One region of the Pseudomonas tremae genome, then DNA from elsewhere that is predicted to be linked to it. Evidence: predicted binding sites of a transcription regulator. Region 1 holds the regulator's gene; the other holds the start of a gene.
The links. Region 1 encodes FliA, which starts transcription of late flagellar genes. Its sites were predicted from a motif close to CTAAAGTTTNNNNNNNNNNNGCCGNTAA; they were not measured.
Positions count from the first base shown of each region.

Region 2: a site for FliA is predicted at 2,140-2,167, ahead of I9H09_RS18310 (flagellar protein MotY). Genes of this name have one in related genera too.

Region 1 is NZ_CP066270.1:1,888,906-1,893,083, forward strand. Features, by position in the region: gene flhF (flagellar biosynthesis GTPase FlhF) at 1-94, shown strand, start outside; gene fleN (flagellar synthesis regulator FleN) at 210-1,043, shown strand; gene fliA (RNA polymerase sigma factor FliA) at 1,040-1,780, shown strand; gene I9H09_RS08760 (chemotaxis response regulator CheY) at 2,035-2,409, shown strand; gene I9H09_RS08765 (protein phosphatase CheZ) at 2,429-3,214, shown strand; gene I9H09_RS08770 (chemotaxis protein CheA) at 3,247-4,178, shown strand, end outside.
Region 2 is NZ_CP066270.1:4,053,745-4,057,922, forward strand. Features, by position in the region: gene I9H09_RS18305 (argininosuccinate synthase) at 1-1,060, opposite strand, end outside; gene I9H09_RS18310 (flagellar protein MotY) at 1,179-2,084, opposite strand; gene pyrC (dihydroorotase) at 2,234-3,277, shown strand; gene rnt (ribonuclease T) at 3,274-3,951, shown strand; gene I9H09_RS18325 (bacterioferritin-associated ferredoxin) at 4,156-4,178, shown strand, end outside.

The DNA.
Region 1 (4,178 bases):
GGTGAGCGTTCAGATGCAGGATGAGCCGAGCGAGGAAGCGATGGCTGATATGTTTGCCGACCTCTATCACACCCCTGGCAAGAGAGTGGGTTAAGTGATGGATATTATTGAAATGTCCCTGCATCAACGGTCTGCCTGGCATTGTTCATTAGTGAATGTGCGGTTCTCGGTGTGGTTTCGGTCTACGCAAGACAAGGTAAAGAAATAACATGGGCAGCATGCATCCCGTACAGGTGATCGCGGTGACCGGCGGCAAAGGTGGCGTCGGTAAGACTAACGTGTCAGTGAACCTCTCACTGGCCCTCGCCGAGCTTGGCCGGCGCGTTATGCTGCTTGATGCCGATCTTGGTCTGGCCAATGTCGACGTCTTGCTGGGCCTGACGCCGAAGCGCACGCTTGCCGATGTCATAGAGGGTCGCTGCGAACTGCGCGATGTTCTATTGCAGGGGCCGGGCGGGGTTCGTATCGTGCCTGCAGCTTCCGGCACCCAGAGCATGGTGCATCTGTCTCCGGCCCAGCATGCCGGTCTGATCCAGGCGTTCAGCGATATTGGCGACAATCTCGACGTACTGGTGATCGACACGGCTGCCGGTATTGGCGAATCAGTGGTGAGCTTTGTGCGCGCTGCTCAGGAAGTGCTGCTGGTGGTGTGCGACGAGCCCACGTCGATCACCGATGCCTACGCCCTGATCAAACTGCTCAACCGCGACTACGACATGAACCGCTTCCGGGTCCTGGCCAACATGGCTCAGAGCCCTCAGGAAGGGCGCAACCTGTTCGCCAAGCTCACCAAAGTGACAGACCGTTTTCTTGATGTTGCCCTGCAGTATGTAGGCGCTGTGCCGTATGACGAATGCGTGCGCAAGGCCGTGCAGAAACAGCGTGCCGTCTACGAAGCATTCCCGCGTTCCAAATGTGCACTGGCGTTCAAGGCTATTGCCCAGAAGGTTGATACCTGGCCGTTGCCGGCCAATCCGCGGGGTCATCTCGAGTTCTTCGTTGAGCGACTCGTTCACCAGACCAGTGCGGGGCCTGTGCAATGACTGCGAGCGGCTACCAGATGTACAGCAAGACTTCTCGGAACTCACAATATGAGCTGATCGAGCGCTATGCGCCTTTGGTCAAGCGCATTGCCTACCACTTGCTGGCGCGTTTGCCAGCCAGCGTGCAGGTCGAGGATCTGATCCAGGCCGGCATGATCGGTCTGCTTGAAGTCTCTACCAAATATGACTCCACCAAGGGTGCGAGCTTCGAGACCTATGCCGGCATTCGTATCCGTGGTGCGATGCTCGATGAGGTCCGCAAGGGTGACTGGGCTCCGCGTTCGGTACACCGCAATACGCGCATGGTCAGTGACGCAATTCGGGCAATTGAAGCTAAAACCGGTCGTGACGCTAAAGATCACGAGGTTGCTGCCGAACTCCAGTTGAGTCTTGATGATTATTACGGGATTTTGAATGACACCTTGGGCAGCCGCCTTTTCAGTTTCGACGACCTTTTGCAGGACGGGGATCATGAAGGGCTGCACGAGGACGGTGCAAGCGGTTCGCTTGAGCCGTCGCGCGATCTGGAAGACGAGCGCTTCCAGGCTGCGTTGGCCGATGCAATTGCCAATCTGCCAGAGCGTGAGCGTCTGGTATTGGCGCTGTACTACGACGAAGAGCTGAATCTCAAGGAAATCGGAGAGGTTCTTGGGGTCAGCGAATCTCGAGTCAGTCAGTTACACAGCCAGTGCGCAGCTCGTTTGCGAGGGCGTTTGGGGGAGTGGCGAGCGCGTTGACGGCAATCCGCGACGCAAGTCGCGAGTTGTCTGCATGCCGGCTGTGCAAAGCGTTACGTGGTAACAGGATGAACGAGACGCAAGCCCATCGAACATTGTCTCGATGGGCTTTCGTTCAAGGTCTTTGCCTGTCGTTGTGCCAAGCCCGTCGTCGTTTCGTATAGCTGGAGGTGTGCTGTGCCAGTATTGAGTGAACAGCGTGTTCAGGTGCTGAATGCGTTAAAGACTGCTTGGAGGTCGAATTGGACAAGAACATGAAAATCCTCATCGTTGATGACTTCTCAACGATGCGGCGGATCATCAAGAACCTTTTGCGTGATCTGGGGTTTACCAACACATCGGAAGCGGATGATGGTCTGACCGCACTGCCGATGCTGCAAAGCGGTGCCTTTGACTTTCTGGTGACCGACTGGAACATGCCTGGCATGTCCGGTATCGATCTGTTGCGTCAGGTCCGTGCGGATGATCGCCTCAAGAATCTTCCCGTGCTGATGGTCACTGCAGAAGCCAAGCGTGAGCAGATCATTGAAGCTGCTCAGGCCGGGGTGAACGGTTATGTAGTCAAGCCATTCACGGCTCAAGCGCTGAAAGAGAAGATCGAAAAGATCTTTGACCGCGTCAATAGCTGATGCATGCCGCGAGGGCGCTATGGATAACAATGATTCGATGGCCGACTTTGAGTCGACCCTAAAAAGACACGCGCAGGAACTCGTTACCAGCCTTGAAAAGGGTCGTTTCGGCGAGGCTGTGCAACTGATCCATGAGCTCAATCAGACACGTGACCGCGGCCTTTATCAGGAAGTGGGCAAGCTGACGCGTGAGCTTCACAGTGCAATCGTCAACTTTCATATCGATCCGCACATGCCTCAGGCCGAGGAAGTGTCGCAAATCACCGACGCCACCGAACGCCTGTCGTACGTAGTCAGGCTGACCGAGAACGCAGCCAACCGCACGATGGACCTGGTCGAGGAAAGTACGCCGGTCATGAATGGCCTGAGTTCCGACGCCAAGGCTTTGAGCGAGGATTGGGGGCGTTTCATGCGCCGCGAAATCAGCGCTGAAGAGTTTCGCGAGCTGGCCAAGCGAGTCGACGGTTTTCTGACGCGCACCGAAAAGGAAACCCACCAGGTTGCCGGCCATCTCAACGATATTCTGCTTGCTCAGGATTATCAGGACCTTACGGGTCAGGTGATCAAGCGCGTTACGCAGCTGGTCACTGAAGTTGAGAGCAATCTGCTCAAGCTGGTGCTCATGGCCAGCCATGTCGATCGCTTCGCAGGCATCGAACATGACGAAGAATCCATCCTTGCAGAAAAAGATCCTAAAAAACATCTCGCCAAGGGTGAAGGTCCGCAGATTCATGCCGATAAACGTGAAGACGTCGTATCCGGACAGGATGATGTAGACGATCTGCTATCGAGCCTCGGCTTCTAAGGTCTGTTGACGGTTAATTTAGGGAGCACCCCATGAGCTTCGGCGCCGATGAAGAAATCCTTCAGGATTTTCTGGTAGAGGCCGGCGAAATTCTGGAGCAGTTGTCAGAGCAGTTGGTCGAGCTGGAAAGCCGACCGGATGATGCTGACCTGCTCAATGCAATTTTTCGCGGTTTTCACACTGTAAAAGGCGGCGCCGGCTTCCTCCAGCTCCATGAGCTGGTGGAGTGCTGCCACATCGCCGAAAACGTCTTCGACATCCTGCGCAAGGGTGAGCGTCGCGTTGATTCCGAACTGATGGATGTGGTCCTGGAGGCTCTGGACACCGTCAACAGCATGTTTGGTCAAGTACGAGAAAGAACCAACGTCACCCCGGCGACCCCTGAGCTGCTGGCTGCCCTGGCGCGGCTGGCTGAGCCACAATCTGCGGATGTGGTCGAAGCGCCAGAGCCAGAGCCGCAACCAGTGGCCGAGGCAGTTGCCCCGGCGGCTCAGGCTCAGGCCGACGGCGACATTACCGATGATGAATTCGAGCAACTGCTGGATTCGCTGCACGGCACCAGCCCGGTGTCTGTGGCCGCGCCAGTGGCAGCTGCTGCTGCACCTGCGCCAGTGGGCGATGAAATCACCGACCAGGAATTCGAATCGCTGCTTGATCAGCTGCACGGCAAGGGCAAGTTTGCACCCGACGCCGCAGCTGCCCCGGCCCCTGCTGCCAAGAGCGCCGCTGCTGCGCCCGCCGGTGATGAAATCACTGACGACGAGTTCGAGGCGCTGCTTGATCAGTTGCATGGCAAAGGTTCTTTCGACGCTGCTGTAGCCGCTCCGGTTGCCGCTGCACCTGCGCCCGCTGCTGTAGCCGCTCCGGTTGCCGCTGCACCTGCGCCCGCAGCTGTTGCTGCAAAGCCTGCGCCTGCTGCGAAGGCATCGGACGAAATCACCGATCACGAATTCGAAAACCTGCT
Region 2 (4,178 bases), 2.2 Mb from region 1:
CGATCACGTTGCCCTTGTACAGCTTCAGACGTACCACGCCGTTCACGTGAGCCTGAGACGCGTCGATCATCTGTTGCAGCATCAGACGCTCAGGGCTCCACCAGTAACCGGTGTAGATCAGGCTGGCGTATTTGGCCATCAACTCATCCTTCAGGTGAGCAACTTCACGGTCCAGGGTGATCGATTCGATTGCGCGGTGGGCACGCAGCATGATGGTGCCGCCCGGGGTTTCGTAGCAGCCACGGGACTTCATGCCCACGTAACGGTTTTCCACGATATCCAGACGCCCGATACCATTCTCGCCGCCGATGCGGTTCAGGGTTGCCAGAACAGTGGCAGGGGTCATCTCGACACCATCCAGCGCAACGATATCGCCATTGCGATAGGTCAGCTCAAGATAGGTCGCCACGTTTGGCGCGTCCTCGGGGGACTTGGTCCAGCGCCACATGTCTTCTTCGTGCTCGGTCCAGGTGTCTTCCAGGACGCCGCCTTCATAGGAAATGTGTAGCAGGTTGGCGTCCATCGAGTACGGGGATTTCTTCTTGCCGTGACGCTCGATCGGGATGTTGTGCTTTTCGGCATAATCCATCAGCTTTTCACGCGACAGCAAATCCCACTCACGCCACGGAGCAATCACCTTGACGCCAGGCTTGAGCGCGTAGGCACCCAGTTCGAAACGCACCTGGTCGTTGCCTTTGCCGGTTGCGCCGTGGGAGATGGCGTCAGCGCCGGTTTCATTGGCGATTTCGATCAGACGCTTGGCGATCAATGGACGAGCGATGGAAGTACCCAGCAGGTACTCGCCTTCGTAGACAGTGTTGGCACGGAACATCGGGAACACGAAATCGCGCACGAACTCTTCGCGCAGGTCATCGATGTAGATTTCTTTCACGCCCATGGCCTGAGCCTTGGCGCGTGCCGGTTCGACCTCTTCACCCTGACCCAGGTCAGCGGTAAAGGTCACCACTTCGCAGTTGTACGTATCTTGCAGCCACTTGAGGATCACCGAAGTGTCCAGGCCACCGGAATACGCGAGAACTACCTTGTTTACGTCCGCCATGCCATCACTCCACCGGGTTGTACGGAAAACCGTGGATTCTACCGTTCAAGCCAGCAGATTTACAGGGGCGCGACAGCTTGTGACGACAAGGCGACGTATCCAGCAGCCTGACGAGGGCTCAGGACGTGTGTGCGGCGCTTGCCGAGGAGGCAACAGGCACCGGGCGCTCATCGGGCGCTACGCGCTCAAGGTGTACGTTCACCCGACGGTTGCGCGCGCGGTTGGCTTCGTTGGTGTTGGGCGCCAGCGGGTAGCGCTCACCGTGGAAGCGCAAGGTGATCTGCTGCTCCGGGATACCCTGAGCCTTGAGATAGTCCATGACTGCCAGTGCCCGGCGGCGAGACAAGTCACGGTTGGTAAGGCGATTGCCGCTGTTGTCCGAATGGCCATCAAGCTCGACGCGGTTGACGGTCGGATCAGCCTTCAAGTAGGCAACCATGTTGTCCAGACGCGCTTTTGCACGGCCATCCAGCTCGATACCACCGCCAGGAAAACCCACTTCAGCCTGTTTGATCTGATCGAAATTCATCGGCAACAGCTTGGCGGTACAAGCCTGATATTCACTGAACGCCTTGCTGAATTTGACAGGTAGCAAGCGTATTTCCATCAGACCGCCGTCGCGGTTGTAGTGACGAATCAGCGGGCTGCGCCCGTCCATCAGGCCGCTGATCAGCCGCCCTGCCTGCGCTTGGGAAGTGTTGAACGGAATGTCGCCATTCATGACGCGCACTGAACCCAAGTTGATATCACCACGCCCAGGCTGCCAGGGCGCGGCGGCGGCCAGCAATGTCGCAGAGCCATTGCCCAGCATGTTATAGGACGCCTTGAGGCGAAATGTCGCCTGCTCTCCCGCACGGCGCACGAACTCGCCCGCACCGAAATCGGTGATCGGCTGAGTCAGGCGGCATTCGAACTGATCGCCTTCGACCTTCCACTCGATGCTCTCCAGACGCGTCTGGAAACTGATAGCCATCGCCGGAAGGCTGGCAAACATGCTGAGCAGGGCTAAATATCGCTGGCGCACGGGAGGCTCCACTGGAAATGAACGCGAAACAGAAAAATGCTGACTGACAAGGGAGCTATCGGTAACTTCATGCAAAACTTGATAGCGGATGCCTGAGAGAGGCTTTTCCGGTAGCATTCCCAACGAGTTTGACCCGCCTGGAATCCCCAATGTCTGACCGCCTGACCCTTCTGCGTCCCGACGACTGGCATATTCACCTCCGTGACGGAGCTGTCTTGCCTCATACCGTTGCCGACGTAGCGCGAACTTTTGGCCGCGCAATCATCATGCCCAACCTCGTACCTCCGGTTCGCAACGCGCAACAAGCCGACGCTTATCGCCAGCGCATTCTGGCCGCACGTCCGGCAGCCAGCCGCTTCGAACCGTTGATGGTGCTTTACCTCACCGACCAGACCACACCCGAAGACATCCGCACAGCCAAGGCCAGCGGCTTTGTCTACGCTGCCAAACTGTATCCGGCCGGGGCGACCACCAACTCGGATTCCGGTGTCACCAGCATCGACAAGATCTTCCCGGCCCTGGAGGCAATGGCCGAAGTCGGCATGCTGCTGTTGGTACACGGGGAAGTGACACGCGGCGAGATTGATGTCTTCGATCGCGAAAAAGTGTTCATCGACGAACATCTGCGTCGTGTGGTCGAACGCTTTCCGACCCTCAAAGTGGTGTTCGAACACATCACCACCGGCGAGGCCGTGCAGTTCGTCAACGAAGCCTCGGCCAATGTGGCGGCGACCATCACTGCGCACCACCTGCTGTACAACCGCAACCACATGCTGGTCGGCGGGATTCGTCCGCACTTCTATTGCCTGCCGATCCTCAAGCGCAATACGCATCAGGCTTCGTTGCTCGACGCGGCCACCAGCGGCAGCAACAAGTTTTTCCTGGGCACCGACTCGGCACCGCATGCTCAGCATGCCAAGGAAAACGCGTGCGGTTGTGCCGGTTGCTACACGGCCTACGCAGCGATCGAGCTGTACGCGGAAGCGTTCGAACAGCGTAACGCGCTGGACAGGCTGGAGGGCTTCGCCAGCCTTCACGGTCCGGCGTTCTATGGCCTGCCTGCCAATCAGGACACCATCACGCTGGTGCGTGACGAGTGGACCGCCCCTGCCAGCCTGCCGTTTGGCGAGTTGACCGTTATCCCGCTGCGCGCTGGTGAAACACTGCGCTGGCGTCTGGAGGAACACGCGTGAGTGAAGATCATTTTGACGAAGAACACGAAGGCCACGGCGGTGGCGGCGGTTCCCGTCACCCGATGGCAGCGCGATTTCGCGGCTACCTGCCGGTAGTCGTCGACGTCGAGACCGGTGGTTTCAACTCCGCCACCGATGCCCTGCTGGAAATTGCCGCTGTCACCATCGGCATGGATGAAAAAGGCTTTGTGTTCCCCGAGCACACCTATTTTTTCCGCGTCGAGCCCTTCGAGGGCGCCAACATCGAGGCGGCTGCGCTGGAGTTCACCGGCATCAAGCTCGATCACCCGTTGCGCATGGCGGTCAGCGAAGAGACCGCAATTAACGATATCTTCCGCGGCGTGCGCAAGGCGCTTAAAGCCAATGGCTGCAAACGCGCGGTACTGGTCGGTCACAACGCCAGCTTCGACCTCGGCTTCGTCAACGCGGCTGTCGCCCGGATGGACATGAAGCGCAACCCGTTTCACCCGTTCTCCAGCTTCGACACGGCCACGCTTGCCGGCCTCGCCTACGGCCAGACCGTATTGGCCAAAGCCTGCCAGGCCGCCGGAATCGACTTCGACGGCCGTGAAGCTCACTCGGCACGCTACGACACCGAAAAGACCGCTGAGCTGTTCTGCGGCATCGTCAACCGCTGGAAAGAAATGGGCGGCTGGCAAGACTTCGACGACTGAGGTCGACAGCTCAGTGAACAGACCGGCCTTGCGCCGGTTTTTTCATGTCTGCCAAAAAGTGGCGGGCATTCTTCGCGCTACGCAATCAACCCGCCGACCACTCATCGCCCTACCTGAATCGAACCCAAAACAGTTTTGACAAGCATTCTCATTAGCATTAGTCTCCTTCACATCAAGCAATAAACCAGCGACGGTCCATAGCTTATGTATGTTTGCCTCTGCCAAGG